2 regions of the Mycobacterium neumannii genome follow, and region 2 is predicted to be linked to the other one. Evidence: predicted binding sites of a transcription regulator. Region 2 holds the regulator's gene; the other holds the start of a gene.
The links. Region 2 encodes LexA, which represses DNA repair genes until DNA is damaged. Its sites were predicted from a motif close to CGAACANNTGTTCG; they were not measured.
Positions count from the first base shown of each region.

Region 1 (15,454 bases), on a different contig from region 2:
GGTCGGCGACCTTGTAGTCGATCCCGTTGCGGGAGTCGGCCTTCAGCTCAGTCATGTAGAGCCCCTTTTCATTCGTCATTGCCTATGAGCGCACAGATGTGCGCACGGCGACATCCATGTAGACATCCAAAGCCTGCGGGCTCGCGGGACAGGCGCTTGTGCGGTGAAACCGGCCGTGGCGCTCTGACAGCTAAGGAATATCGATAACACCGTAGCGTTCGGCGAAGGGCGTCATCAATCGGGCCAGGTCACGGGCCACGTCGTGACCCTGGGCGGGCGATGCGCTGGGGTCGGCTTCCGGCGGCATCGAGACGTAGCTCATCGCGAGCCGGACGATGGCCCTGGCCAGCACTCCGGCATCCTCTTCGCTGGTCTTCACCCAGCTGTCGACGAACGTCTGCGTCAGCCGCCGACTGCAGTGGATGATGATCGGACCGCTGTCGGTGGTGATGAGCTGTAGCAGATCGGGCTTGGCCTCGCCGGTCAGCAACGAGATCACCAGCGGGTCGGCTGCCGACTCGGCGAAGAAGTCGCGGAAGCCCTGGCTGAACGCGGCGAAGACGTCGCCGACGTTGCCCGCGATGGCGTCGTCGATCTGGTCGACGAGCCGGTCGGCCAGGCGCATCGCGTATGCCTGCGCCAGCCCCTGGCGCGAGCCGAACTCGTTGTAGATGGTCTGCCTGCTGATGCCTGCCGCCTTGGCGACGTCGGCCAGGGTGATCGCCGACCAGTCGCGGGTGAGCAGCAGTTCGCGCATGCCGTCCAGAATGGAATCGCGCAGCAGCACCCTCGACGCTTCGGCGTACGGGATGCGCTGCGCGGTCCGGCGCGGGCTGTTCACACGCGCGAGACTAGTCGTCACGGACGCGCGACCTCGACCATCTCGAAGTCGGACTTGGCCGCGCCGCAGTCCGGGCAACTCCAGTCATCGGGAATGTCGTCCCACCGTGTGCCCGGGGCGATCCCGTCCTCGGGCCAGCCCTTCTCCTCGTCGTACTCGAATCCGCACTGCACGCAGACGAACAGTTTGTAATCCATCTGTTGTTCCTTTTCTCGGGTTGGGGGTCATATCGGTTCGAAGTCGACCTTCTCCCGCACGGCGCAGTCGGGGCAGCACCAGTCGTCGGGAATCTCGCTGAATGGTGTGCCGGGTGAAAAGCCCTCCCGCGGAGCGCCTTTGGCCTCGTCGTAGACGTAGTCACAACCCGGGCAGCGGTAGGCGGTCACTGAACCGTCCCCGCGTACCGGGCCACCGCCTTGTCACGCACGCGAGGGTGGATGTTGACCCGCGCGATGTCGCCGTCGTAGTGGTCGAGCACCCGATGATCCATCACCTTGCGCCACAGCGGCGGGAAGTACGTCAGCGCGATCATCGACGCGTAACCGCTCGGCAGGTTCGGCGCGCCCTCCATGCTGCGCAGCGTCTGGTAGCGCCGGGTCGGGTTGGCGTGGTGATCGCTGTGGCGCTGCAGGTGATACAGGAACAGGTTGGTCACGATGTGATCGGAGTTCCAGCTGTGCGCCGGCGCGCAGCGCTCGTAACGGCCGGACTCGAGTTTCTGGCGCAGCAGCCCGTAGTGCTCGAGATAGTTGACCGTCTCGAGCAGCGTGAAGCCGAACACCGCCGAGATGACGATGTAGGGAATCAAGGCCCAGCCGAAGACCGCGATCAGCGCGCCGTAGAAGACCGCCGACATCGCCCAGGCGTTGAGGACGTCGTTGGACCAGTGCCACTTACTCTTGCCTGCGCGCTCGAGCCGCTTGGCCTCCAGCTCCCACGCCGACCTCAGTGATCCGAAGACGCTGCGCGGCAGGAACTCCCAGAACGTCTCACCGAAACGGGCCGATGCGGGGTCCTCGGGGGTCGCGACGCGGACGTGGTGTCCGCGGTTGTGCTCGATGTAGAAGTGGCCGTAGCAGGTCTGTGCCAGCGTGATCTTGGCCAGCCACCGTTCCAGCGAGTCCTTCTTGTGTCCCATCTCGTGGGCGGTGTTGATGCCGACTCCGCCGAGCAGGCCGACCGACAGCGCCAGGCCGATCTTGGCGGGCCAGCCCAGTCCCCCGTCGAAGCCGAGCCAACTCAGATCCGACGCGGTGAACAGATAGGCGCCGACGATCACGCTGGCGTACTGGAACGGGATGTAGGCGTAGGTGCAGTAGCGGTAGTACTTGTCGTTCTCCAACCGCTCCATCACCTCGTCGGGTGGGTTCTGCCCGTCCGGCCCGAACTTCAGATCCAGTGCAGGCAGCAGGATGTAGAGCAGGATCGGCCCGATCCAGAACGGCACTTGCGCGGCGGCGTGCCAGCCCCACTGGTTGAACGCCCAGACCAGCGGCAGCATGACGAACAGTGCCGTCGGCGCGATCAAGCCCATCAGCCACAGGTAGCGCTTCCTGTCCCGCCACTGTGCGATGCCCGGTTCCGGTGTCGTCTGCGTGGTCATTGCCCGCCTCCTGGAGTGAGTGCCATCACGTCTTGAGGTTGACTATAAGCCGCAATTTGTCTGCTGTCTAGACACAACAGTAGATTTTGTAAAGCATCTTGGTGCGCGATGACCCGCGAGCGCCCAACCTTGGACAGCCCGGCCCCCGCGATCGGGTTGCGCGCTCGCGCAGGTGTGGCGGGCTACGCCGAGAGTGTCTGGCTTTCGCGGCGGCCGAGCACCGAGTGACGGCGGCCGTAGAGGAAGTAGATGACGACACCGATCGCCATCCAGATCAGGAAGCGGATCCACGTCAGCGCGGTGAGGTTCAGCATCAACCACACGCACGCCACGATCGAGGCGATCGGTAACCACGGCACGCCGGGCACCCGGAAGCCACGCTCCAAGTCGGGCCGGGAGCGTCGAAGCACGATCACGCCCGCGGACACCAGCACGAACGCGAACAGCGTCCCGATGTTGACCATCTCCTCGAGCTTGCCGATCGGGAACACCGACGCGGTGATGGCCACCAGCACGCCGACGATCAGCGTGATGCGCACCGGCGTGCCGTGACGTCCGGTCCTGGCCAGCCCACGCGGAATCAAGCCGTCGCGCGACATCGCGAAGAACACCCGCGTCTGGCCGAGCACCAGCACGATCACCACTGTCGTCAGACCCGCGAGCGCACCGATCGAGATCACCTTTGCCGCCCAGTCGATCCCGTTGGCGCTGAATGCCGTTGCGAGGTTGGCTTTCTCCCCCGCCTCGCGCAGTTCGGTGTAGTGCACCATGCCGGTCAACACCAGGGCCACCGCGACGTAGAGCACCGTGACGATCCCGAGCGAGGCCAGGATGCCGCGGGAGACGTCGCGCTGCGGGTTCTTGGTCTCCTCCGCGGTGGTGGCCACGACGTCGAACCCGATGAACGCGAAGAACACGATGGAGGCGCCGGCCAACAAGCCGTACCACCCGTAGCTGCTGCCCTCGGCGCCGGTGATCAGCGAGAGCAGCGATTGGTCGGTCCCCCGTCCGCCTTCCCCGGGTTCGGCCGGCGGCACGAAGGGCGAATAGTTTGCCGCCTTGATGTAGAACGCCCCGACGGCGACGACCAGAAGCACCACGGCCACCTTGATCACGGTGATCGCCAGGCTGACGCCGGCGGAGAGCTTCGTCCCCAAGGCCAGGATGGTGGTGACGAAGGCGATGATCAGCAGTGCGCCCCAATCCAATTGCACCACACCGAGATCCGCTGTCCCGCCGCCGAACTCGAACACCTCGCCGAGGTAACTCGACCATCCCTTCGCGACCACCGCCGAGGCGACCGCGAACTCGAGGATCAGGTCCCAGCCGATGATCCAGGCGATGAACTCGCCGAATGTCGCGTAGGAGAACGTGTAGGCGCTGCCCGCGACCGGAACCGTGGAGGCGAACTCCGCGTAGCACAGCGCGGCCAACCCGCAGGCGATCGCGGCGAGGACGAACGAGATCGAGATCGCCGGCCCGGTGATGTTACCGGCGGTCGAGGCGGTGATCGTGAAGATACCCGCCCCGATCACTACGGACACCCCGAACACGGTGAGGTCCCACCAGTTCAGGTCCTTGCGTAACCGGGTGTCCGGGTCATCGGTGTCCGCGATCGACTGCTCCACCGACTTCGTCCGCCGAGCCATCGCACGTCCTCCCGTTGGGTCCGTTTCGGCAATCTACCGAGTACCGTGCACCCAATGGGGCGGAGTTATAAACACGTGGCCGTGATCGGGGGCAGTCTCGCGGGCATGTGCGCGGCCCGGGTCCTCTCGGACGTCAGCGATCGGATCACCATCTACGAACGCGACGACCTGCCCGACGATCCCGCCAACCGCGCGGCCGTGCCGCAAGGCCGCCACGTGCATCTGCTGATGGCCCGCGGCGCCGAGGAGTTCGAAAGCCACTTCCCCGGCCTGCTCGCCGACATGGTGGCCGACGGGGTGCCGATCCTGGAGAACCGGCCCGACTGCATCCACTTCGGCGCGGCCGGCCACGTGCTCGGCACCGCACACCGGTTGCGCGACGAGTTCACCGCCTACGTGCCCAGCAGGCCGCAACTCGAATGGCAGATCCGCAAGCGGGTGAAGGACATCGACAACGTCGACTTCGTACACGCCGGCGTCGTCGAACCCGTCTACGACGCCGCGCTGGAGCGGGTGACCGGTGTGCTGCTCGATTCGGGTCAGATCGTCGACGCCGATCTGGTGGTCGACGCCGCCGGCCGAGGCACCCGACTGCCCGCGTGGCTGGAGAAGTGGGGTTACTCGCGGCCGGCCGAGGAAACGGTCGACGTCGGCATCGCCTACGCCAGCCACCAGTTCCACGTCCCCGAGGGCCTACTGGCCGAGAAGGTCGTGGTCGCAGGTGCTTCGCGAGAACAACCGCTCGGCATCGGCATGCTGTTCTACGAGGACGGCAACTGGAACGTCACAGCCTTCGGTGTGGGCAAGGTGCCGCCACCACAGACCGTCGAGCAGATCCTCGACCTGGCCGACGAGATCCTGCCACCGCACGTGTCGTCCGCGCTGCGCCAGGCCACCCCGCTGGGCGAGACGGCGTTTCACCGGTATCCGACGAGTCGGTGGCGCCGCTACGACACCCTGGAGCGCTTCCCGGCGGGCATCATCCCGTTCGGCGACGCCGTGGTCAGCTTCAACCCGACATTCGGCCAGGGTATGACCATGACGGCGATCCAGGCCGGCAACCTGCGATCCGTGCTGGCATCCGGGGATCCGGACGTGGCCGGTCGGCTCGCGAAGGCGACCGCCAAGACGACGTGGCCGGTCTGGGTGATGACGGCCATCGGCGATCTTTCGCTGCACAATGCGACCGGCGAGTCGAAGTGGTGGTACAAGCCGGTCGGCGGGCTGTTCGATCAGTTCCTCGGCGCCGCGGAGACCGATCCCGTTCTCGCCGAGTGGTTTCTACGCCGGTTCAGCCTGCTCGACAGCCTCTACATGGTGCCGTCGCCGCGACTGGTGGGCCGCACCATCCGGCACAACCTGCGGCTGTGGCTGGCCGAGAAGCGGGCGGGCAAACAAGCGGTCAGGGTGCCTCAATCGGCGTGAACCTCGCGCAAGCGGGTAATTTCGTGGCCATGACGGAGACGCGATGAGCGCGGGACTGTTCGGGCTTCTCGACGACGTCGCGGTGCTGGCACGGTTGGCCGCCGCATCGGTCGACGACATCGGGGCGGCCGCGGGACGCGCGACCGCCAAGGCGGCGGGCGTCGTCATCGACGACACCGCCGTGACCCCGCAGTACGTTCACGGGCTGGCCGCAGAGCGCGAACTGCCGATCATCAAGCGCATCGCGATCGGCTCCCTGCGCAACAAGCTGCTGTTCATCCTTCCCGCCGCGCTGTTGCTCAGCCAGTTCCTGCCATGGCTGCTGACACCGCTGCTGATGCTCGGCGCGACGTATCTGTGCTACGAGGGCGCCGAGAAGGTGTGGGGGCGTATACGGGGCCACGACCACCACGCCGCCCCCGTCGCGGAGGTGGGTGAGGACGCCGAGAAGTACATGGTGACGGGCGCCATCCGCACCGATTTCATCCTGTCGGCGGAGATCATGGTGATCGCGCTGAACGAAGTGGCCGATCAGTCCTTCTGGCCGCGGCTGATCATCCTGATCGTCGTGGCGATCGTGATCACGATCGCGGTGTACGGCGTCGTCGCCGGCATCGTGAAGATGGACGACATCGGGCTGCGACTGGCTCAACGCAGTTCGACGTTCGCGCAGAAGATCGGCCGCGGCCTGGTGGCCGGGATGCCGAAACTGCTTGCGGCGCTGTCACTCATCGGCACGGTCGCGATGCTGTGGGTCGGCGGCCATATCCTGCTGCTGGGAACCGACGAGTTGGGCTGGCACCTGCCGTACGGCTTCGTGCACCACCTCGAGGAGATCGTCCGCGATGCCGTGGGCGGCGTCGGCGGCGTGCTGGCGTGGCTGGTCAACACGGCCGCGTCGGCGGTCATCGGCCTGGTGGTCGGCGCGATCGTCGTCGCGGTGGTGCATGTGTTGCCGTTCGGCCGCCGCCCCAAGGAGGACGCGGCGCACTGAGCGTTAGATGCCGACCGTCGCGCGGAACAGCTTCGTCGGTTCGGTGGCCGCCAGCCGGATCGGCCCCTCGTCGGCGGGCACCCACGCCGCGGATCCCCGGGTCAGCGTGACGGTGCCACCCTTGGCGTGCACCACCGTCGAACCCTCGGCGCACAGCAACAGCTGCGGACCGTCGTGCCGCGTGGGCGCGTCGATTTCGTAACCGAGCCTGTCGGCGTCGATGTCGAGCACCGACAGCGAAAACTCCTGAGCCGGTGTGCGGTACACCCATTCGATGCCGTCTTCGACGTTTTCGGGCCGGACCACCACGTCCTCGGCGGGCGTGAAGTCGAGCACCCGCAACAACTCGGGGACATCGACGTGCTTGGGCGTCAGCCCACCGCGTAACACGTTGTCGGAGTTGGCCATCACCTCGACACCGACACCGCTGAGATAGGTGTGCAGGTTACCCGCGGGCAGGTAGATGCCTTCGCCGGGACTCAGGGTGATGCGGTTCAGCAACAGGGACGCCAGCACACCGGCGTCACCGGGATACCGTTCGCCGAGTTCGAGCACCGTCTTTGCCTCGGCCGCGAATTCGTCTCTGCCCGAACACACGTAGTGGATGGCCCCGTCGATCACCGCGGGCACCAAGACGTCGACATCGGGTTGCGGCGCGGTGATCCAGGTCGTGAACAGCGCGCGCAGTCCGTCACCGTCCGGTTGACCGGAGAGCAGGTTGACGAACGGATCGAGATCGCTGACCTCGAGCGCACGCATCAACTCGATGGTCCGGGCCACCGGCCGGAAGCCGGCGAGCGCCTCGAACGGCCGCACGGCGACGATCAATTCGGGCTTGTGGCTGGGGTCGCGGTAGTTGCGGTTGGGTGCCGAGACCGGGATACCGAGCCTGTTCTCCCGTTCATAGCCCTCCACCGCCTGCTCGGCGCTGGGATGCGCCTGCAGCGAGAGCGGCTCGTCAGCGGCCAGCACCTTGACCAGAAACGGCAGCGCCTCGCCGAAGCGCGCGCAGACCGCCGCGCCCAACTGCCCCTCGGGATCGTCACGCAGCGCATCCAGTAGCGAAAGCTCACCGGCTTCGGTCTCCAACATGGCCGGGTCACCGGGATGGGCGCCGAACCAGAGCTCGGCTTCGGGATGTGCTGTGGGACTGGGCTTTCCAGTGAACTCGGCAATGTCCGTGCGCGAACCCCAGGCATAGGTCCGCACCGCTCCGCGTAGCAAGTGCACTTGGCTAACCTCGAACTAGTTTCAGGTAGACGGCGGTCATCTCCAAGCGGACGGCGAGCATGGCCAACTGTTGTTCCATGCTGCCCGCCGCCGTCGACGCGTCCGGCACGGCTGCTGCCTCCGGCAGTTCCGGCACGTCCTGGGCGCTGATCACATCGACATCGTCCAGATCCGCGGCCCGGGCGGCGACGATCGGTTGCTCGGCATCGGTGGTGAGCACGAATGTGCGCATCCGCCGGGGAAGCGGACCGTCGATCTGTTCGTCGTGGAACATCGACTGCTCCCGGTCCGCCGCCGACGTGCCTCCCATGCCGCCGCGCAGCACCACGAGCGCATCGGCGAAGCCGGCGGCGGCCACGACCCGATGGGCGACGCGCAACATGGTGGCCGCGCAGTGCCGGGCCAGCGCCAGCGTCGCCGCGCTGTCGCCGGCCAGCACCACTTCGCGCTCCGACATCCGTTCGGCCAGTGTCTTGGCCGGATTGGTGAACAGCTCTCGGTTCGCGCTGTTGCGAAGCGCCTCGGCGTCGAGTTCGTCGGCCATCGCGTGGAGATCGACGTGCATGGTGGGGTCGACGACGTCGAGGGTGGCCAGGCCTGCGGCGAGGTAGCGCACGAACCCGAAGTCGTCGGGCACCCACACCCTGGGCGACAGCACCGCCGCCCGCCCGGCCGCGACGTCGCGCAGCGGCCCTTCATACGGCGCGGCGACCACGATGCGCGCCCCGCGGCGCACTCCGGTGGCGGCCGCGTTCACCAGAGCGGGATCGCCCGGGTCATCGCCCGCGACGACCAAGACATCCAATGGGCCGATCCACGGCGGCACCTCGGAGGCGACGACGATGGGCGCGGCCACCGATCCGCCCCATGCCGAAGCGAGCAGCGATCCGGCAGTCTCCGCATTGCCGCGACCGGCGACCCAGATCACCGTCCGCGGTGTCCCGTCGGTGCGCAGCGAATCGAGTTCGCCCTCCGCGAGCGCGGCGGCGGTGGCACGCACCTGGGCGCCCGCCATCGACGCGGCGCGCAGCAGCCCGTCGCGGTCGGCGCCGAGCAGTGCGTCGACGTCGTCGAGGTCGATGATGGCGGCCGAAGGAGACGGCCCGGTGGTCACGTGACCACCTCGGAGTTGGACGGGAGTCGCCCACGGACGGTGTCGGAGACCTGTCCGACGATCCGGTCGACCTCGTCGGTAATGCGGGCTTCGACGTTGAGTCGCAGCAGCGGTTCGGTGTTGGACATGCGCAGGTTGAACCAGGTGCCCTCACCGAGGTCGACGGTTACACCGTCGAGGTGGTCGATGGAGTGGATCCGGTTGCCGAACGATTTGAGCACCTCGTCGACGCACCGCTCGGCGTCGGCGACGGTGAAGTTGATCTCGCCGGACGCCTCGTAGCGCTGGTAGTCGGCCATCATCTCCGACAGCGGCCGGTGTTGTTCGCCGAGCGCGGCCAATACGTGCAGGGCGGCCAGCATTCCGGAGTCGGCGCCCCAGAAGTCGCGGAAGTAGTAGTGCGCCGAATGTTCTCCGCCGAAGATCGCACCGGTCTCGGCCATCAGCGCCTTGATATAGGAGTGCCCGACACGGCTGCGAACCGGCGTACCGCCGCGCTCCGTCACCAGTTCGGGCACTGCCCGCGAGGTGATCAGGTTGTGAATCACCGTGGCGCCGATCTCCCTGCCGAGTTCCCGCGCAGCGACCAACGCGGTCACCGCTGACGGCGAGACCGGATGCCCTTTCTCGTCGACGACGAAACACCGGTCGGCGTCGCCGTCGAACGCCAGGCCGATATCGGCGCCGGTCTGCAGGACGAAGGCCTGAAGATCGGTCAGGTTCGCCGGATCCAGCGGATTGGCTTCGTGATTGGGGAACGTGCCGTCGAGTTCGAAGTACAGCGGCTCCAGCGTGATACCCGAGATCGGTCCGAGCACCGCGGGCGTGGTGTGGCCTGCCATGCCGTTGCCCGCGTCGACGGCGACCTTGAGCGGTCGCAGGTCGGCAAGGCTCACCAGCGAGCGCAGGAACTCGCCGTAGTCGGCCAACACGTCGCGGTCGCTGATCGTGCCGTCCGCACCGTCGTAGCCGGGGACGCCGGCGATGACCTCTTCGGCGATGGTCGACAGGCCGGTGTCCTTGCCCACGGGTTTGGCGCCGGCGCGACAGAGCTTGATGCCGTTGTAGGCGGCCGGGTTGTGGCTGGCGGTGAACATCGCGCCGGGGCAGTCCATGAGGCCCGACGCGAAGTACAGCTGGTCGGTCGAGGCGAGTCCGATCCGCACCACGTCGAGGCCCTGGGCGGTCACGCCGTCGGCGAACGCGTCCGCCAGTGCGGGTGAGCTGGCCCGCATGTCGTAGCCGACGACGACCTGCGAGGCGCTGTCTCGGACGAGGCGGGCGAAGGCGCCGCCCACGTCGGCGACGAACGACTCGTCGAGTTCCGTACCGACCAAGCCGCGCACGTCATAAGCCTTGATGACGCGATGAACCGCCGCGGCGGGCCGGGACATTAGGACTCCTTGTGACACGGACTACTACTGGCGCCAGCCTAACGGTCCGGCCAGACGTGCACGTCGGCTAGTCGGTGGGGTCCGGCAGCACCCGCAGATGGCCTCGGCGGCGGCCGTTGGACTCGGGTCGCCTGGCAGGCGGCGCCATCAGCGAGCCTCCAGGTGCACCGGTGACGGGGTCGGAGAACCCGGTCGCCATCCGGTTGATCGGCGGAGCGACGTCGCGCCCCTCCCGGACCGCATCGGCCAGCGCGACGAGGTCGTCTTCGTCGGGGTGTGAGGGCAGCGGGCCGGCGTGCCGCACCAGTTCCCACCCGCGGGGCGCGGTGACGCGGCCGGCGTGCACGACGCACAGGTCCCATGAATGCGGTTCGGCCACCGTCGCGAGGGGGCCGACGACCGCCGTGGAGTCGGCGTAGACGAATGTCAGCGTCGCGACCGCATAGTGCGGACACCCGGGCCGGCAGCAGCGACGGGGAACGTTCACAGCGGAAGGCTATCGTGGCCGCACTCCGCATGCCGCCGGACACGCGCAGCCTGCCGACGGCCGATCTCGAACCGTTACGATCCAGTTCATCGCGCACGAAAGGAGCACCCAAGCGGTGGCCAAGCGTGGACACATGCGCGCGCGCCGGGGTCGCGGGATGCGCGGGCCGTTACTCCCCCCGACCGTGCCGGGCTGGCGCAGTCGCGCCGAGAGGTTCGACATGGCGGTGCTGGAGGCCTACGAGCCGATCGAGCGGCGTTGGCAGGACCGGCTGGCGACACTGGACGTCGCGGTGGACGAGATACCACGCATTGCGCCCAAGGATCCCGACAGTGTGCAGTGGCCGCCGGAAGTGATCGCCGACGGGCCGATCGCGCTGGCCCGGCTGATCCCGGCGGGCGTGGACGTCAGGGGGAACGCAACACGCGCGCGAATTGTGCTGTTTCGCAAGCCAATCGAGCGGCGGGCCAAGGATTCAGTCGAGCTCGAGGAGCTGCTGCATGAAATCCTGGTGGCTCAGGTCGCCACATATCTGGGCGTCGAGCCTTCCGTCATCGACCCGACGATCGACGACGACTGATCTCGCGGCTCAGATGATTCCGCGCTTGAGGCGGCGACGCTCGCGCTCTGACAGGCCGCCCCAGATCCCGAAGCGCTCGTCATGCGCCAACGCGTAATCCAGGCAGGCGTCGCGCACCTCGCAGCCCTGGCAGATGCGCTTGGCTTCGCGCGTCGAGCCGCCCTTCTCCGGAAAGAACGCCTCGGGGTCGGTTTGGGCGCACAGCGCCTTCTCCTGCCAGAGTTCGTCCTCCGGTGTCAGTGCCGGCGCCACATCGATCGGGTCGGGCACCAAACTCAGCTGGGGACGCCGGGGCGTCTCAACCGGTGCCGGTTCCGAATGGGCGTGCGGCGCGCTGTCTACTGAGCCGAAGACTCGGCTGTCGAACCGAACCAGACGATCGAAATCGCCGTACTCAAAAGACATCTTCCGCCTCCTCACCTGGTCTCGTTGATCCCCTATAAGTGGCCCGCAGAGATGCGGAACACTTCCAATTCGAACAAGTGATCGAATCTCGGTCTGCGGCACCGGAACCGGATGGCCTACCGGGAAATGACACTGCTGTGATTACACACGCGTCAGTCGCCCTGGTCAAGCTCTAGAACAGGAATTCATACCATTCCGTGATCGAAATACGGCGAGTCGTGACCTCGGCGTGTCCATCACACTCCCGCCCACCGGCCCGGGCCGCCACTCCTGCCCGTACCGAATTCGGTTGGACGGCCTACGCTCGGTCGATGTGAAGGTCACCGTACTGGTCGGCGGCGTCGGCGGCGCCCGCTTCCTACTTGGCGTGCAACATCTGTTGGGGCTTGGGCAGTTTGGTGGCGCTAAAGGTACTGCTGGGACTGATGATACTGCTGAGCACGAACTGACTGCAGTGGTCAATGTGGGTGACGACGCGTGGATGTTCGGCGTGCGGATCTGTCCGGACCTCGACACCTGCATGTACACCCTCGGCGGAGGTATCGATCCCGAACGCGGCTGGGGACATCGCAACGAAACCTGGCATGCCAAGGAGGAACTCGCGGCCTACGGCGTGCAGCCCGATTGGTTCGGCCTCGGCGACCGGGACCTGGCGACACATCTCGTCCGCAGCCAGATGTTGCGCGCGGGCTATCCGCTGTCGCAGGTGACCGAGGCGCTGTGCGCGCGATGGGCCCCCGGGGCCAGGCTGCTGCCCGCCAGTGACGACCGCAGCGAAACCCACGTCGTCATCACCGATCCCGGACCCGGCGAGTACGCCGGCGAGAAACGTGCCATCCACTTTCAGGAGTGGTGGGTGCGATACCGGGCGAAAGTACCAACGCACAGCTTCGCTTTCGTCGGCGCCGAAAAAGCCACTGCCGGACCCGGCGTCGCCGAGGCCATCGAAGCCGCCGACGTCGTGCTCATCGCGCCGTCCAACCCGGTGGTGAGCATCGGCGCGATCCTGGCCGTACCCGGTATCCGCGGCGCGCTGCGTTCGACACCGGCGCCGGTCATCGGCTACTCCCCGATCATCGGCGGAAAGCCGTTGCGCGGCATGGCCGATGAATGCCTGTCGGTGATCGGCGTGCCGAGCACGTCCGAAGCCGTCGGCAGGCACTACGGCGCGCGCTCCGGTGTCGGCATTCTCGACGGCTGGTTGGTGCACGACGGAGACGGCGCGGCGGTCGACGGTGTCGAGGTGCGTGCGGTGCCACTGCTCATGACCGATCCCGAGGTCACCGCCGAGATGGTTCGCGCCGGAATGGATTTGGCAGGCGTGAAGCCATGAGCGGCGACCATGGCTCAACGGCGCCGCCGAGCGGCGACCATGGCTCGGCCGCCGCGGTGGAGCTGCTGCCCGTTGCGGGGTTGCCCGAGTTCCGCCCCGGCGACGACCTCGCCTCGGCGATCGCCGAGGCCGCGCCGTGGCTGCGCGACGACGACATCGTCGTGGTCACCAGCAAGGTGATGTCGAAGTGCGAGGGCCGCATCGTCGACGCGCCGATCGACCCCGAGGAGCGCGACGTGCTGCGGCGCAGGCTCATCGACGCCGAGGCGGTCCGCGTGCTGGCGCGTAAGGGACGCACGCTGATCACCGAGAACGCGATCGGCCTCGTTCAGGCCGCCGCGGGTGTCGACGGCTCCAACGTCGACTCCGCCGAACTCGCGCTGCTTCCAACCGATCCCGATGCCAGCGCCGCGGCACTGGCGTCGGCGCTGCGCGAGCGGCTCGGCGTGACGGTCGGCGTCGTCGTCACCGACACCATGGGCCGGGCCTGGCGCAACGGGCAGACCGACGTGGCGATCGGCGCGGCCGGCGTGACCGTGCTGCACGGTTACGGCGGTTCGGTCGACCGGCACGGCAACGAACTGATCGTCACTGAGATCGCGGTCGCCGACGAGATCGCCGCGGCAGCGGATCTGGTGAAGGGCAAGCTGACCGACATCCCGGTCGCGGTGGTGCGCGGGTTGCGGCTGCCCGACGACGGTTCCACCGCGCGCCGGCTGGTTCGGGCGGGCGAGGAGGACCTGTTCTGGCTCGGCACCGAGGAGGCCATCGCGCTCGGCAGGAGTCAGGCGCAGCTGCTGCGCCGGTCGGTGCGGCAGTTCACGGCCGAGCCCGTGGACGCCGAGCTCGTGGAATCCGCTGTCGCCGAGGCCCTCACTGCGCCGGCGCCGCATCACACCCGACCGGTGCGGTTCGTGTGGCTACAGGATCCCGCCCGACGGGAGGTCCTGCTGGATCGGATGAAAGACAAGTGGCGCGCCGACCTCACCGCCGACGGGCGCGCCGCCGACGCCGTCGAGCGTCGCGTCGAACGCGGCCGGATCCTCTATGACGCACCAGAGGTCGTCATCCCATTTTTGGTGCCCGACGGCGCGCACGACTATCCGGACGCCGACCGCACGGCCGCGGAGCACACGATGTTCACCGTCGCGGTCGGCGCGGCGGTGCAGGCGCTTCTGGTGGCGTTGGCGGTGCGGGGTGTCGGGAGCTGCTGGATCGGGTCGACGATCTTCGCCCCCGACATCGTCCGTGAGGAGCTCGACCTGCCCCACGACTGGGAACCGTTGGGCGCGATCGCGATCGGCTACGCGCAGGACGGGCCGTCCGGCCCGCGGCCTCCCGTGCCGACCGACGAACTGCTGGTGCGCAAGTGAGCCTGCACGCATCAGCGGTGGAGGTGCTGAGCCGTTGGCGCGCACCGGATCCCGCACAGGACACCCTGCGGCACGCGGTGCTGGCGTTCTTGGCGGCCCGACCCGACGGTTGCCTGCGTGAATGCGTCGCGGGCCACGTCACCGGGTCGGCCCTCGTGCTCGACCACGCCGGGACCCACGCACTGCTGACACTGCACCCCCGGTTCGGGCGATGGCTGCAACTCGGCGGGCATTGCGAGCCGACCGATCCCGATGTCGTGACGGCCGCACTGCGAGAGGCCACCGAGGAGTCCGGCATCGGTGGTCTCACGATCGACCCGACCATGGCCGCGCTGCACGTCCACCCCGTCACGTGCTCGCTGGGGGTGCCGACCCGTCACCTCGACATGCAGTTCATCGTCCACGCGCCCGTCGACGCCGAAACCGCCATCAGCGACGAGTCTTTGGACTTGCGGTGGTGGCCGCTGGACGCGCTGCCCGAGGATTGCGACTTCGGTCTCACCCAACTGGCGGCGGCCGCCCGCGCCAGGTGATTTCGGTGTCATCCGTTGCGCTCAGCGCAACCAACGACACCGAAATCGCGGGCTAGACGTCGGTCGAGAACCGGATCCCGCCGTCTGGGATCGTCACGCCCGGCCACACGCGTGCACCGCGCAACAGTTCGCAGCGGGCACCGATGTCGGCGCCGTCGCCGATCACGCCGTCGCGGATCAGCGCGCGCGGGCCGATGCGGGCCCCGAACCCGACGATCGAGCGTTCGATCACCGCGCCGGCGCCCACCCGCGCGCCGTCGAAGATGACCGCGCCGTCCAACCGTGCGCCCCCGGCGATCTCGGCACCTCGACCGACCACCGCGCCGCCGATCAGCAGCGCCCCCGGTGCGACGCTGGCGCCGTCGTGCACCAGCTTTTCACCGCGGTGCCCGCCCAACGCGGGTGACGGCGCGATACCGCGCACCAGATCCGCCGACCCCCGCACGAAATCCTCCGGTGTGCCCATGTCGCGCCAGTAGGTGGAGTCGACGTA
Region 1 covers NZ_NKCO01000014.1:71,048-86,501, forward strand. The annotation lists gene ahcY (adenosylhomocysteinase) at 1-55, opposite strand, end outside; gene alkX (TetR family transcriptional regulator AlkX) at 191-841, opposite strand; gene CEX88_RS16890 (rubredoxin) at 859-1,038, opposite strand; gene CEX88_RS16895 (rubredoxin) at 1,066-1,227, opposite strand; gene CEX88_RS16900 (alkane 1-monooxygenase) at 1,224-2,444, opposite strand; gene CEX88_RS16905 (amino acid permease) at 2,627-4,093, opposite strand; gene CEX88_RS16910 (FAD-dependent oxidoreductase) at 4,148-5,518, shown strand; gene CEX88_RS16915 (DUF808 domain-containing protein) at 5,562-6,512, shown strand; gene manA (mannose-6-phosphate isomerase, class I) at 6,516-7,742, opposite strand; gene CEX88_RS16925 (TobH protein) at 7,747-8,856, opposite strand; gene CEX88_RS16930 (phosphomannomutase/phosphoglucomutase) at 8,853-10,250, opposite strand; gene CEX88_RS16935 (DUF3499 domain-containing protein) at 10,318-10,737, opposite strand; gene CEX88_RS16940 (metallopeptidase family protein) at 10,895-11,317, shown strand; gene CEX88_RS16945 (WhiB family transcriptional regulator) at 11,327-11,587, opposite strand; gene cofD (2-phospho-L-lactate transferase) at 12,036-13,055, shown strand; gene CEX88_RS16955 (coenzyme F420-0:L-glutamate ligase) at 13,052-14,428, shown strand; gene CEX88_RS16960 (NUDIX hydrolase) at 14,425-14,961, shown strand; gene manB (mannose-1-phosphate guanylyltransferase) at 15,014-15,454, opposite strand, start outside.
Region 1: cofD (2-phospho-L-lactate transferase) is a predicted target of LexA. The motif match lies at 11,793-11,806, and genes of this name have one in related genera.

Region 2 (15,454 bases):
CGCAGCGCCGCCTCCAACGACACCCCCGCCAGCGGACCGTCACCGCGGGCGTAGGCCGAGAACGCCAACAACACCAGCGCTTCGGCCCGCCACGGCTCCGGAAGCCGCCGCGACAACTCCGCCCACAGCGACTCGGCGTGAGCCGCGCGCTCGCCGACTGCGAGCGCGTACAACGTGTCGCGCACCTGCAGATCGGTCAGGGCAGCCGCGATCCGGGTCACCACCTCGTCGGGCAGGTCGTCACCCTCGGACACCCGCGCGGCCGCCGCGATCACCGCCTCGATCTCGCCGCACGCATCGCCCTCCGATCGACCTGCCTGCGCGTCCTCGATCGGACCGGCTAACACCTGGGCGCGAGCGGGATCGGTGACCGCGATGACGTCCTGGAGTTCGGTGCGCCGGGCATAGAGGCGGCGCCCGTCCAGCACGGCGGCCATCGCGAGCGGCGACGCCGACGGGTCGTCCACGGTGCCCGCTGCGCCGCAGCCGTCGGCGCAGTGCCACCGCCCGCCGGCCGCGATCCGGTCGACGACATGCGCGGCGAGCAGTTCGATCCCCCGGTCGGCCAGGGCGGACGCCAGTGCGGCGGCCAGCTCGCGGTATTCGTCGTTGCACAGCCGACAGCCCGCACCGTCCTCGTCGACCACGACAGCGATCGCCGAGTCAGGTCGCGCCGCCGCGGCGACCTCGGCGATGTCCTCGACCGAATCGGTCAGCTCCTCGGAGAGGTCCACCCGCATGACGCATCCCATCGCGCCGCGGTCCACGGTCACGAGCACGAGGGATTTCTCGGGGACGAAGCCCAGAACGGCGGGCAGGGCGGCGATCAGCACCGCGGGGCGGTCGAGGTGGAAGTCGGGTGAAGGTGAGGTCGTCATGGGGTGACCTTCCCCGCCGCCTCGGACGGCAGCCGCCCGTCGACGTTGGTGGCCCGCGCCGCTGTGGATCAATCCGGGGTTGGGGATGAATTCAGCTTCGGTTGAGGCAGTCGGCGTGCAGAACCCGCTCAACCGGCGTACACCTTGTTGCCATGGCTTCCATGCTCGAGTACGACCTCGTGGTCATAGGTTCCGGACCTGGCGGGCAGAAGGCGGCGATCGCCGCCGCGAAGCTCGGGAAGACGGTCGCGGTCGTCGAGCGGGGACGCATGCTCGGCGGGGTGTGCGTGAACACCGGAACGATCCCCTCCAAGACGCTGCGCGAAGCGGTCGTCTACCTCACCGGCATGAGCCAGCGCGAGCTGTACGGCGCCAGCTACCGGGTGAAGGAGAAGATCACGCCCGCCGATCTGCTGGCACGAACGAGCCACGTCATCGGCAAGGAACAAGACGTCGTGCGCTCCCAGTTGATGCGCAACCGCATCGACCTCATCCAGGGCCACGGCAGATTCATCGACGCCCACACCGTCCTGGTAGAGGAACCCACCCGGGGTGAGCGCACCACCGTCAGCGGCGAGTACATCGTGATCGCCACCGGCACCAAACCGGCCCGTCCTGCCGGTATCGAATTCGACGAGAACCGTGTGCTGGACTCCGACGGGATCCTCGACCTCAAGTCGCTGCCCTCGACGATGGTCGTGGTCGGTGCCGGGGTGATCGGCATCGAATACGCGTCGATGTTCGCCGCGCTGGGCACCAAGGTCACCGTCGTCGAGAAGCGCGACAGCATGCTCGACTTCTGCGATCCCGAGATCGTCGAGGCGCTGAAGTTCCACCTGCGCGACCTCGCGGTGACGTTCCGGTTCGGCGAGGAGGTGACGGCAGTGGACGTCGGATCGGCGGGCACCGTGACCACGCTGGCCAGCGGTAAGCAGATCCCCGCCGAGACCGTGATGTACTCCGCGGGTCGGCAGGGCCAGACCGAGCATCTCGACCTCGACAACGCCGGACTGCAGACCGACGCGCGCGGCCGCATCGACGTCGACAGCAACTTCCAGACCAAGGTCGACCACATCTACGCGGTCGGCGATGTGATCGGCTTCCCGGCGCTGGCCGCGACGTCGATGGACCAGGGCAGGCTGGCGGCCTACCACGCGTTCGGCGAGCCGGCGAAGGGCATGACCGACCTGCAGCCGATCGGCATCTACTCGATCCCGGAGGTGTCCTACGTCGGCGCGACCGAGGTCGAGCTGACGCGCAGCGCGATCCCCTACGAAGTGGGGGTATCGCGCTACCGCGAGCTGGCCAGGGGTCAGATCGCCGGCGATTCCTACGGCATGCTCAAACTGCTGGTCGCGACGGACGATCTGCGCCTGCTCGGCGTGCACATCTTCGGCACCAGCGCCACCGAGATGGTGCACATCGGCCAGGCCGTGATGGGCTGCGGAGGAACCATCGACTACCTTGTCGACGCCGTGTTCAACTACCCCACCTTTTCGGAGGCGTACAAGGTCGCGGCCCTGGATGTGATGAACAAGCTGCGCGCGCTCAACCAGTTCCGCGCCTAGCCCGGCCGGGTCGCACCGCAAACGTTTTCACGGCTTCGCGCATGGGATGCCCGCCAGCGGGAACGCAACGTGCGCGAGACTAGTTGTCACTGTACGAAGACGTTAACGGTCTGGCACCACCGCAAGGAGGCGAGGCTCATGGCTGACGACGCTGGTCACCCCGAACAGCACTACCAGCCGGAACACTCAGGCATGTACGAGTTGGAGTTCCCCGCGCCCCAGCTGTCGTCCACGGACGGCCGGGGGCCGGTGCTCATCCACGCCCTCGAAGGCTTCTCCGACGCCGGGCACGCAATCCGGTTGGCCGCCCAGCACCTGAAGGACACACTCGACACCGAGTTGGTGGCGTCGTTCGCGATCGACGAGCTGCTGGACTACCGGTCCCGCCGCCCGTTGATGACGTTCAAGACCGACCATTTCACTCACTACGAGGATCCGGAGCTCAACCTGTACGCGATGCGCGACAGCGTCGGCACCCCGTTCCTTCTTCTGGCCGGCCTGGAGCCGGATCTGCGCTGGGAGCGGTTCATCACCGCGGTCCGGCTTCTGGCCGAACGGCTCGACGTCCGCCGCGTGGTGGGGCTGGGCACCATCCCCATGGCGGTGCCGCACACCCGGCCCATCACGATGACTGCGCATTCGAGCGACAAGGAACTCATCGCCGACCACCAGCCGTGGATCGGCGAGGTTCAGGTTCCGGCGAGTGCGTCGAACCTGCTGGAGTTCCGGATGTCGCAGCACGGGCACGAGGTGGTCGGCTACACCGTCCACGTCCCGCACTATCTGGCGCAGACGGACTATCCCGCGGCGGCCGAGGCGCTACTGGCCGAGGTCTCCAGAAACGCGTCTCTCCAGATCCCGCTCGAGGCGTTGGTCACGGCCGGCGCGGAAGTCCTGACCAAGATCAACGAGCAGGTCGAGCAGAGCCCCGAGGTGGCGCAGGTGGTCGCCGCTTTGGAACGCCAGTACGACGCCTACATGGCGGCCCAGGAGAACCGGTCCCTGCTCGCCAAAGACGAGGACCTGCCCAGCGGTGAGGAACTCGGCGCCGAGTTCGAGCGGTTCCTGGCCCAGCAGGCCGAGAAGAAGTCGAAGGACCGATTCGAAGACGGCGACGACGCCGGATAACGGGGGGTGGCCCGGTCAATGGGCGACTCGAGGGGCGCAGTGCGCGGCGGCCCGCTAAGTTGACGCAATGCCGCCTCGAAAGCCGAATCTTCGCCCCGTACGGGATCTCACCCCCGTGCTGCAGTTCCGCACCATCCACGGTTACCGGCGCGCGTACCGGGTGGCCGGTTCGGGGCCCGCGATACTGCTGATCCACGGAATCGGCGACAACTCCACCACGTGGGAGACGGTTCAGTCGAAGCTCGCGCAGCGATTCACTGTCATCGCACCGGACCTGTTGGGCCACGGCAAGTCCGACAAACCGCGTGCCGACTACTCGGTCGCCGCTTATGCCAATGGGATGCGAGACCTGCTCAGCATCCTCGACATCGACCACGTCACGGTGATCGGTCATTCGCTGGGCGGCGGCGTGGCCATGCAGTTCGCGTACCAGTTCCCGCAGTTGGTCGACCGGCTCATCCTGGTCGGCGCCGGTGGGGTCACCAAAGATGTCAACATCGCGTTGCGCTTCGCCTCCCTGCCGATGGGCAGTGAGGCGCTGGCGCTGCTGCGGTTGCCGTTCGTGCTGCCTGCCGTGCAGGCCGTGGGCCGCGTCGCCGGCGGGGTCTTCGGCTCGACCGGCCTCGGTCGCGACCTGCCACAGGTGTTGCGCATCCTCAACGACCTGCCCGAACCGACCGCGTCGTCGGCGTTCGCCCGCACGCTGCGCGCTGTCGTCGATTGGCGCGGTCAGGTGGTGACCATGCTGGACCGCTGCTATTTGACGCAGTCGGTTCCCGTTCAGCTGATATGGGGTAGCTGCGACGCCGTGATCCCGGTCAGCCACGCCCGGATGGCGCACGCCGCGATGCCGGGATCGCAGTTGGAAATCTTCGACGGCTCCGGCCATTTCCCGTTCCACGACGACCCGGACCGTTTCGTCGGGGTGGTGGAGAAGTTCATCGACAGCTCCGAACCGGCGGTCTACGACCAGGAATACCTGCGCGGGCTGCTGCGGGCGGGGATCACCGAAGGCGCGATCTCCGGATCGGCCCACACTCGGATCGCGGTGCTCGACGCGATGGAGACGGACGAACGCAGCGCGACCTGAGCGTCCTGCGCGCAGCGACCCGGCCAACGGCACTCGAATACGAAGTAGCATCGGGCCCATGGCCATCGACGTGACGGTGTTGCGAGTCTTCGCCGACCCTGACGGCAATCACGGAAACCCACTCGGTGTCGTCGACGCCGGCACCGTGGACCCCGACGATCGCCAGCGGATAGCCACCCAATTGGGTTACAGCGAAACTATTTTCGTCGACCTGCCCGCCCCGGGTACGAGCACGGCATACGCGCGTATCCATACTCCGGTCGTCGAGCTGCCGTTCGCCGGACACCCCACTGTCGGCGCGGCGTGGTGGCTCCGCGAGCAGGGCACTCCGGTCCACACGTTGCGGGTCCCGGCCGGCCTCGTCCAAGTTGCCCACGATGACGGCCTGACCTCCGTTCAGGCCCGTGCGGAGTGGGCACCGGAGTTCGCCGTCCACGACATCGGCTCCGTCGACGAGCTCCTGGCGCTTGACCCGTCGGATTATCCCGACGACATCAATCACTACCTGTGGACGTGGATCGACCGGGACAAGGGTGAGTTGCGGTCACGGATGTTCGCGACCGATCTTGGTGTGCCCGAAGACGAGGCCACCGGCGCCGCGGCCGTTCGGATCACCGACTACCTCAGTCGTGACCTGACGATCGTGCAGGGTAAGGGCTCGCACATCTACACCACGTGGAGTGCCGAGGGCTGGGTGCGTGTCGCCGGCCGCGTCGTCAACGACGGCATCAAGCAGATCGACTGATTGGACCTACGACAGCCGGTCAGCTGGCGGTCGGTTGCGGCGAATTCCGATGCGCTCGCAGCGCCTCGATTTCGCGTTCGAAATCCTCGGCCGAGGTGAAGCCGCGATACACCGAGGCGAAGCGCAGGTAGGCCACCTCATCGAGATCGCGAAGCGGCCCCAGGATGGCGAGTCCCACTTCGTGGCTGGGGATCTCGGGCGATCCCGCGGCACGCACGGTGTCCTCGACCTGCTGTGCCAGCAGGTTCAGTGCATCCTCGTCGACCTGACTGCCTTGGCACGCCCGGCGCACTCCCTTGATGACCTTCTCGCGGCTGAACGGCTCAGTGACACCGCTGCGCTTGACGACGGCCAGTATGGCGGTCTCGACCGTGGTGAACCGGCGTCCGCACTCCGGGCACGAACGCCGCCGCCGGATGGCCTGGCCCTCGTCGGTTTCCCGCGAGTCCACCACGCGCGAATCAGGGTGACGGCAGAACGGACAGTGCATCACCGCTCCTTCGCCGCGCCAACAGAGGACCAACTCGAACCTCTCCGAGCGTACCCGCGGCGGGTTGCGAAAGCCCAGTACCGGGCTGAACGGCACATAGTCGGCCGATCTGTCGGTGAACATGTCTGCGCAGCAAGCTGTTTGGCCGGCCGGTGACCGTCAGCCGACCGGCGCGATCAGTGTCTGGCCGGCGTCCAGTGCGGGCGAGTCGAGCTGGTTGAGCTCGCTGATCCGCTCCATCACCTGGCTCACGGGCGCGTCGGGGGCCACGCGCATGGCGACGTGCTGCAGGCTCTCGCCGGTCTGGACCTGCACCACCGCGAGGCGCTCCGGCACCGCGGTCGAGGTCGTGCCCACGACGCCGCCGAACTGCGCGACCAGGCCGAGCCACATCGTGATGCCCGCCGCGACCAAGGACAGGAGCACCGTGGTGGCGGGGGTGATCGGTCGCCGTCGGTGCGATGCACGCGACATCAGCACGCCGGTTCCCCGGTAGCGTACCGCCGCTGTGCTCGGTCGGGTGGCCGCGGCGTGCCGACGACGGGCGCTCGCGGGCCGGATACCGGTCCTGACCACGCGCGGGGCCTGGAATTCGTGGGTGTCGAGAACGGTCATCTGCCTGCCTTCCGATCCGCTGTTTCGCTCTTGTGTTCGAAGATAGTCGATCACATGTTCGAAAGATAGAACGTGTGATCGAACTGTTGTGAAACGATAGGACAGGCCACCGACAGAAAAACGATGCGCGATTCTCGCGACTTCCGGACGCATCCCGACTCCGACACGCCCTCGAACACATGTTTGATTAATCGAGTGCGGCGGGTTACATTCGGCGGCATGGACTCCAGCAGCGATAAACCGGACGGCACAGGCGGGGCCAGATCTGTGGACTCTGGACTCACCGAGCGTCAGCGCACCATCCTCGACGTCATCCGCGCATCGGTCACCAACCGTGGCTACCCGCCCAGCATCAGGGAGATCGGCGATGCGGTCGGTTTGACCTCCACATCCTCGGTCGCGCATCAACTGCGCACGCTGGAGCGCAAGGGCTACCTGCGGCGCGACCCCAACCGGCCGCGCGCCGTCGACGTGCGCGGCGCCGACGACCACGTGACTCCGATCGTCGCCACCGAACTCGCCGGCTCCGATGCCCTACCGGAGCCGACGTTCGTGCCCGTGCTCGGGCGCATCGCCGCGGGCGGGCCGATCCTAGCCGAGGAGGCTGTCGAAGACGTCTTCCCGCTGCCGCGCGAATTGGTCGGCGAGGGCTCGCTCTTCCTGCTCAAGGTCGTCGGCGACTCGATGGTCGATGCCGCGATCTGCGACGGCGACTGGGTTGTGGTGCGTCAGCAGAACGTCGCCGACAACGGGGACATCGTGGCCGCGATGATCGACGGCGAAGCCACGGTGAAAACGTTCAAACGTACGCGCGGGCAGGTGTGGTTGATGCCGCACAACCCGGCCTTCGATCCGATTCCAGGTAACGACGCCGCGGTGCTCGGCAAGGTCGTCACCGTCATACGGAAGATCTAGTCGGCTCGGACGAAACCGTTCGTGCGCGCGAATTCCTCGCTGGAGAACCAGATTTCGGCTTGTACCTCGTCGTAATCGGCTGAGGTGGGAAGCCAATAGAGCCCCGACTGGGTGTCGGCCTTGATCGGGTAACCCTCGGGCGGCTGCCCGGAGTCACCGAACGGAAGGCGAAACGCCGGGCTGGGTACTTCCGGCTCGTCGATGACGATCCTGGCGTGACGGCCCGTGTCGGTCAGCGGATCCCGTCGCAGAGGTTCGTGTTCCACCGGCAAGGCGGGTATATCGCGTTCCTCGAACCCCAGGTCGGGCTCCTCGAATCGCTCGTCAGACGCCGCGTACAGCTCGTCGTCACGCTCTTCGGGTAGCGCGTCGCGCTCGTCGGGTAGCGCGTCGCGGTCCGCGGGCGCACCGTCCTGCTCGCCGGCGGTCTCAGCCGCGCCGGCGGCCAGGCGCCCCGCGGCGATGCCGGCCTCTCCGGAACTCGGTATCCGTGTCGGCGCGGTGTCGACGTTGTCTGGGTTCTCCTCACCCGCGGCGAATGCCGACGTGTCCGAGGCATCACCGAAGTCCGGCGACGGCGCCTCCCAGGGATTGGCCGATGACGCCGAGCCCGACTCCCCCGACGCAGACAACGCGCCCAAACCCTCAGTGGCATACCGATCGCCGAACATCGCCGCGGACGGATCCCCGCCGCTCGACCCGGCTGCCCCCGAACCCAGTGTGCTGTAGGCCTGTTCGGCCTCCGCGCCGTACGAGTCGTCGTAGTGGTCCTCGACGGGACCGGGTCGATCGACGTCGCTACGACGCCGGTTGCGCAGGCTCGCAAACGCCACCAGGCCCACAAGGATGAGCACCGGCACGATCGCCAGCAGCCACCACCAGCTGAAGGCGAACCAGTTCCCGTCACCACCGGAGTCCGAAGCGCGCGGCGTGCCGGGCGTATCGGAGGCCTGCTCGGCGGGGACCTCCAGGCCGGCCAACTCGGTCGCGAGGTTGGGCGGCTCGGTGCTGAACTCACCGGTTGACCGATTCCAGTTGACCACGCCGCCGGTGAACCGCTGCGTGATGACGTCACCCTTCTCGGACTGGTCGGCCATCGGTGCGCCGAGCGTCCCCTCGGCGCCGTCGAGTTTGTCCCACGCCGCACTCATCGCGCCGCGCACCAGCACAGCGCCGTGGTCCGGCGTCCAGAAGATCACCGGTTTGTCGTCGGCGGCGAAGCGCGCCGTCCGGCTCGCGGTGGCCAGCCCGCCGTCGGCCTCACTGGCGATCGGGAATCCGAGATCGCCCTCGGGCCCGCCGAGGCTTTCGTACTTGGCCAGGACCTGACCGGTGACGACTCGCGCACCTGTCGCGGGACTGTAGAAGATCTTGCCGCCGGCGAAGTTCTGCCCCAGACCGTCATCGCCTATCGGGTACGGCGGTCCCTCCGCGGCGCCGAGAGGACCCAGCGGGCCTCCCGCCGCGCGGCGTGCCGCGTTGATCGCCGACGTCGCGTCGCCGGGGATCTGCAGGTCCGCCAATTGCGCGGCGAGGTCGGGCGGCACGGTGGTGAACGTCTTGTCGCGGGTGTTGTAGGTGATCTCGCCGCCGGTGAACTTCTGGGTGATCAGATCGCCGCGGTAGGTCTCGTCGTCGGCGGGCACACCGAGCCGTCCGGTGGAGCCGCCCAACTTGTCCCATGCCGCGTTGATCGGTCCCCGGACCACACGCGCGCCGGTGTCCTGGGTCCAGAAGATCACCGGGTTGTCGCTGGCGCTGAACGTGACGTTGAAGCTGCCGGGCGCCCGCCCTGGCCCGTCGTCCATGGTCGGGAATCCCAGGTCGCTGTCGGCGGGGCCGCCGAGCGATTCGTACTTCTCCAGGATCGCGCCGCGCATGATGTGAGCGCCGGTATCGGGTGTGAAGAAGATCTTGCCGCCTGCGAAGTTCTGTGCGAAACCGTCGCCCACCGGGTACACGTCGCCCTGCCTGGGTCCCAATGGGCCGCCGTCACCGCCGCTGCCGTCCCAGGCCGCGGTGATCGCGGCGTTGGCGGCATCGGATTCCGGTGAGGCGCTCGCCACCGGCGGTAACAGTAGGGCCACGGCGCCCACGAGCAGACCGATCGCCATCCGGCCCAACACCGTGGTGCCCCGGCTGTTCTGCCCGATCATTCGACCTCCCGGGTCGGTACGAAATTTCGCTCGGATTTCTCGCACCCGTCCTCTATCTGTCGTCAGACGCCAATAACCAACGAACACGCCGATCTTCGGATGAAAATACCTGCCGATACTCCATTCGCTGTGGATAACCCCGCCGTGCCGCCTCGATTAATCGCGACCGCATCGCCCAATTTCGCACCGCGGTCTCGTTGGCAGCGCAGCAATTAGTTTGCACGCGAGCGTGGGGAATGGCGGACATTCGCGAACTATTTGCACAAATATTGGTAGCTACCAGGCAATGTCTCGCGCGATCGACGACCTGTGCACGCGATTGCGGCCGAATTGCCATTCGCTATCCGTGGGCGCCGATGGTTAATCGACCGGTGCGTCGGCCGGACCGGGCCGGCCGGTGTCCGCACCTAAACTGACGCCATGCCTGCCCCGGTCAGCCTGACGCACTGGGGCGCCTTCGCCGCCCACATGCGAGACGGCGACATCTACGCGGTCAGACCGTTCGACGGCGACGCGGACCCCTCACCGTTGCTGGGCAATCTGCCGGGTTCACTTCGGCACCGCTCACGGATAGCCACACCCGCCGTACGCCGCGGCTGGTTGCGCGACGGGCCGGGTCCGAGCACTCGGCGGGGTAACGACGAGTTCGTCGCTGTCACGTGGGACCAGCTGACCGACCTGCTCGCCGACGAGCTGCGCCGTGTCGTCGAAACGCATGGTAACGAGGCGATCTTCGGCGGTTCGTACGGCTGGTCAAGCGCGGGCCGATTTCACCACGCCCAGAGCCAGGTCCACCGCTTCCTGAATCTCCTTGGCGGCTACACGTTTTCCCGTCACTCCTACAGCCTCGGCGCGACAGGTGTCATCATGCCGCGCGTCGTCGGTACGCACGACGACCTGTTCAAGCGGTCCACCGCGTGGGACGTCATCGTCGAGCACACTGAACTTCTCGTGTGCTTCGGCGGGCTGGCGCTGAAGAACACGGCGATCAACCACGGTGGGACCACCGCGCATCCGGCGCGCGATGCGCTGCGACGCTATCGAGCTCGCGGCGGACAGGTCGTGTCGTTCTCACCTCTGCGCGACGACGTCGACGGTGAGTGTGAATGGTTCGCGCCGGTGCCCGGCACCGACGTGGCGATCATGCTCGCGCTCGCCTACGTGTTGGCCACAGAGGGGCTGGCCGACCGCGACTTCCTGGCCACGTACTGCACCGGTTATGAACGCTTCGAGCGCTATCTCCTCGGAGCGGACGACGGCGTGCCGAAAACTCCTCGGTGGGCGTCGGTGATCTCCGGCATACCCGCCGACGACCTGGTCCGCTTGGCCCGGCGGATGTCGCAGCACCGCACGATCGTCACGGTCAGCTGGTCACTGCAACGCACACGACACGGCGAACAGGCGCCGTGGATGGGTCTGACATTGGCCGCCATGCTGGGGCAGATCGGCCTTGCGGGTGGCGGATTCGGGCACGGCTACGGTTCGATGAACGAGCCCGGCCTGCCGCCGCTGCGGACCGGATTGCCAAGGCTTCCACAGGGCATCAATCCCGTGCGCACGTTCATTCCGGTCGCCGCGATCAGCGATCTGCTGTTGCGGCCCGGTGAGCCGTTCGACTACAACGGCCAACGGCTGGTCTTCCCCGACATCAGGTTGGTGTACTGGGCCGGCGGTAACCCGTTCCACCACCACCAGAACATCCCGCGACTGCGGCGCGCGCTCGGCCGCGTCGACACGCTCGTTGTGCACGAACCCTATTGGACCGCCATGGCCAAACACGCCGATATCGTCGTGCCGTCGACGACATCGTTCGAACGCGACGATTATTCGGGATCGCGCAACGATCCCATGCTGATGGCGATGCCCAAGCTCGCCGAACCGTTCGCCCAATCACGGGACGACTACGCGACTTTCGCCGCGCTGGCGGACCGACTGAGCTTCGGCGACCAGTTCACCGAGGGCCGTACACCGCGACAGTGGCTGGCGCATTTGTACGAGAAGTGGGCGGCCGAACTGGATTTCGCCGTACCGACGTTCGAGGAGTTCTGGAGGCGCGGGCAGCTGCGGTTGCCTGTCGAGGAGGGCCTCACCCTGCTGGCCGACTTCCGCGCCGACCCCGTCACCCACCGACTCGGCACTCCGAGTGGCTTGATCGAGATCTTCTCCGCCGACATCGACGGCTTCGGCTACGCCGACTGTGCCGGGCACCCGAAATGGTTCGAACCCGCCGAATGGCTGGGCGGCTCACGAGCAGCCGACTATCCTCTGCACCTGCTGGCCAACCAACCGGCGTCTCGGCTGCACGGTCAACTGGACGGTGGAGCGGTCAGCCAGAAGTCGAAAGTTCAAGGGCGCGAGCCGATCCGGATGCACCCGCGGGACGCCGACGCCCGCGGTCTCGTCGACGGCGACGTGGTGCGGGTGTTCAACGACCGCGGGGCGTGCCTGGCCGGCCTGGTGATCGACGATCGCCTGCGGCCCGAGGTCGTGCAGTTGTCGACCGGGGCCTGGTTCGACCCCGTCGATCCGGCCGACCCGGATTCGATGTGCGCACATGGAAATCCGAACGTGTTGACCGATGACGTGGGTACCTCGTCGCTTGCGCACGGCTGCACGGGCGCACATGTGCTGGTGCAGGTGGAGAAGTACACCGGTGATCTGCCGCCGGTGCGGGCACACGAGCCGCCCGTGATCGACGGGCTGTGAGGCTTCTCACCGAAAGTTGTCCGATTAGCGAAACCTTGTTTCGGGTATTGGACGGTCACACCGACCGATCGGCAAGGAGGAAGCCACGTGTCCGACGACAAGAACAGCGGGCCCGAAGAGGCCATCAAGGGCGTCGTGGAAGGCGCCAAGGGCAAGGCCAAAGAGGTGCTGGGCGCGGTCGCGGGTCGCGACGACCTGTACCGCGAGGGCAAGGCCCAGCAGGACAAGGCGGATGCGCAGCGCGACGCCGCTCAGAAGGAAGCCGAAGCTGAGAGTGCCCGTGCGGCGGCCAAGACCGCCGAGAAGCGGCAGGAATCCGAGCAGCGGCCGACGGACGACCGGTAGATCTTTTCGAGCGAGAGGCGCAGAGGCACAGCCTCTGCGCCTCTTTGCGTGCTCAGAGCCCGCAGGAACGGGTCAGAACGTCGCGTACTCGCGCAAGGCGGCCGCCAGTGGAACCGGAACCCGGGCCTTGATCCTCGTCCCCTCGGCGGTGTGTTCGGTGGCATCGACGCGGCCATCGGCGTGCACGCGGTTGACCAGATCGCCGCGCTCGTAAGGGATCGTCACGTCGACCACGGTGTCGGTGGGTGTGATCAGCTCGGCCATCCGCTGCTGCAAACGCTCCAGGCCGTCACCGGTGCGCGCTGAGACGAACACCGCATCGGGCAGGGCCCGGCGCAACTGCGCCAACGTCAAAGCGTCGGCCGCGTCGATCTTGTTGACCACCAACAGTTCCGGCGCTGGAGCGCTGTCGTCGACCGGATTGGACGTCTCCCCCGGAGTGGCTCCGGTGATCACCTCGTTGACCACCGTGCGCACGGCGTTGATCTGAGCGAGCGGATTCGCGTCGGATCCGTCGACGACATGCACCAACAGGTCGGCCTCGACGACCTCCTCCAGCGTGGAGCGGAAGGCCTCCACGAGCTGGGTGGGCAGGTGACGGACGAACCCGACGGTGTCGGTCAGCACGAACGGCCTGCCGTCGGCGAATTCGCCTCGGCGCGTTGTTGGTTCGAGTGTTGCGAACAATGCGTTCTCCACCAGCACGCCCGCTCCGGTGAGCGCGTTGAGCAGGCTGGATTTACCCGCGTTGGTGTAGCCCACGATCGCGACCGACGGCACCTCGCTGCGCCGCCTGCCGCCGCGCTGGGTGTCGCGGATCTTCTTCATGTCCTTGATGTCGCGGCGCAGCTTGGCCATCCGCTCGCGGATACGGCGGCGGTCGGTCTCAATCTTGGTTTCACCCGGACCGCGCAGACCCACGCCGCCACCTGCGCCCCCGGCGCGGCCGCCGGCCTGCCGGGACATCGACTCGCCCCAACCGCGCAGCCTGGGCAGCATGTACTCCATCTGCGCCAAGGTGACCTGCGCCTTGCCCTCCCGACTGGTCGCGTGCTGGGCGAAGATGTCGAGGATGAGCGCGGTGCGGTCGATGACCTTGACCTTGACCGCCTTCTCCAGGGCAGTCAGCTGGGCGGGGCTGAGCTCACCGTCGCAGATGACGGTGTCGGCACCCGTCGCGAGCACGATCTCGCGAAGCTCGGCGGCCTTGCCCGAGCCGATGTAGGTGGAGGCGTCGGGCTTGTCGCGGCGCTGGATGACACCCTCGAGCACTTCCGAGCCCGCGGTTTCGGCAAGTGCGGCCAGCTCGGCCAGGCTGGCCTCGGCGTCGGCGGCACTGCCTTGGGTCCAGACGCCGACCAGCACCACACGTTCCAGGCGCAGCTGGCGGTACTCGACCTCGGAAACGTCGGTCAGTTCGGTCGACAAACCGGCCACGCGGCGCAGCGCCGTACGGTCTTCGAGAGCCAGCTCGCCCGCGCTCGGGGCGCTGTGAGTAGAAGGATCGGGATACGTCATAGGCGAATAGAGATTCGCACGGAAATCACTTTTCATGCACCCCAATTAACGTTGCGCAACGCGCCACCATTCCTCGGACAGCTCGCCGTGGGCCACCAGAACCGACGGGCCGCGCAGAAAACTACTGGCCTCGGTGACGGTGACCGAGACTTCGCCGCCCGGAATGCGGACCTCGAGGCTGCCGGTGACCGCGCCGGAGTACGCCAACGCGGCGACCGCGGCCGCGACGGTGCCCGTTCCGCACGACCGGGTCTCCCCGACACCACGTTCGTGCACCCGCATCGTCACCGCGCCGTCCACGGGTGCGGTCAACACCTCGATGTTGACGCCCTCCGGGAACTGCGCGGCATCGAAGGACACCGGCGCACCGACGTCGAGGACGGTCAGCTCCTCGAACGTCAGATCGGGGTCGACGCAGGCCAAGTGCGGGTTGCCGACGTCGACAGCAAGGCCGGCGAACGGTCTGCCGCCGACGATCGCCTCCCCGGTGCCCAACTGGTTCACCTTGCCCATTTCGACGGTGACGTCGGCGTTCGTCGCGTCCCAGTGGTGCAACACCACCGGTCGGGGACCCGCCAGCGACCCGACCACGAAGTCGTCGCGGCTTTCCAGGCCGCTGGCGCGCAGATAGTGCGCGAACACCCGGACCCCGTTGCCACACATCTGCGCGATCGACCCGTCGGCGTTGCGGTAGTCCATGTACCAGTCGTCGCCGGCGACGCCCTCCGGGAACTGTTCGAACAAACCGGCACGCTGTGCGGCCTGCGCGGTGGTCACCCGCAGCACACCGTCGGCGCCCAACCCGCGGCGCCGGTCGCACAGCGCCGTCACCGCCGCCGGGGCCAGCGTCAGCTCGAAGTCGAGGTCGGGCAGCAGCACGAAATCGTTCTGCGTGCCGTGCCCCTTGGCGAACCTCACGTGTTCAGGGTACGTCTCGCCACACCCGCAGCGTCTCCTCCGCGAGGCCGCAGCCGGCGCCGTCCAGCCAGGCGATGCGGTGGTCACGGCGGAACCAGGACCGTTGCCTGCGGACATAGCGGCGGGTGCCGACGAACGTCGGCTCGCGTGCCGCCGAGCCGTCGCCACCGGCGTCGAGGTCGGCGAGGACCTGCGCGTAACCCAGCGCCCGCGACGCGGTGACCCCCTCACGCAGCCCGCCTTCCAGCAGCGCGCAAACCTCGTCGACGAGTCCGTCGGCGAACATCTTGTCGGTTCGCTGAGCCAGTCTTTCGTCGAGAAGCGTTGTGGGCCAGTCGAGTCCGATGATCGCGGTGTCCCAGCGCGGTGCGCCGATGGTGGG
Region 2 covers NZ_NKCO01000001.1:210,502-225,955, forward strand. The annotation lists gene CEX88_RS01110 (DUF4192 domain-containing protein) at 1-878, opposite strand, end outside; gene sthA (Si-specific NAD(P)(+) transhydrogenase) at 1,040-2,446, shown strand; gene CEX88_RS01120 (proteasome assembly chaperone family protein) at 2,585-3,574, shown strand; gene CEX88_RS01125 (alpha/beta fold hydrolase) at 3,642-4,664, shown strand; gene CEX88_RS01130 (PhzF family phenazine biosynthesis protein) at 4,723-5,409, shown strand; gene nrdR (transcriptional regulator NrdR) at 5,429-5,899, opposite strand; gene CEX88_RS01140 (LysM peptidoglycan-binding domain-containing protein) at 6,059-6,514, opposite strand; gene lexA (transcriptional repressor LexA) at 6,734-7,429, shown strand; gene CEX88_RS01150 (LGFP repeat-containing protein) at 7,426-9,585, opposite strand; gene CEX88_RS01155 (molybdopterin guanine dinucleotide-containing S/N-oxide reductase) at 10,006-12,291, shown strand; gene mbp1 (microaggregate-binding protein 1) at 12,379-12,636, shown strand; gene hflX (GTPase HflX) at 12,709-14,154, opposite strand; gene dapF (diaminopimelate epimerase) at 14,200-15,072, opposite strand; gene miaA (tRNA (adenosine(37)-N6)-dimethylallyltransferase MiaA) at 15,077-15,454, opposite strand, start outside.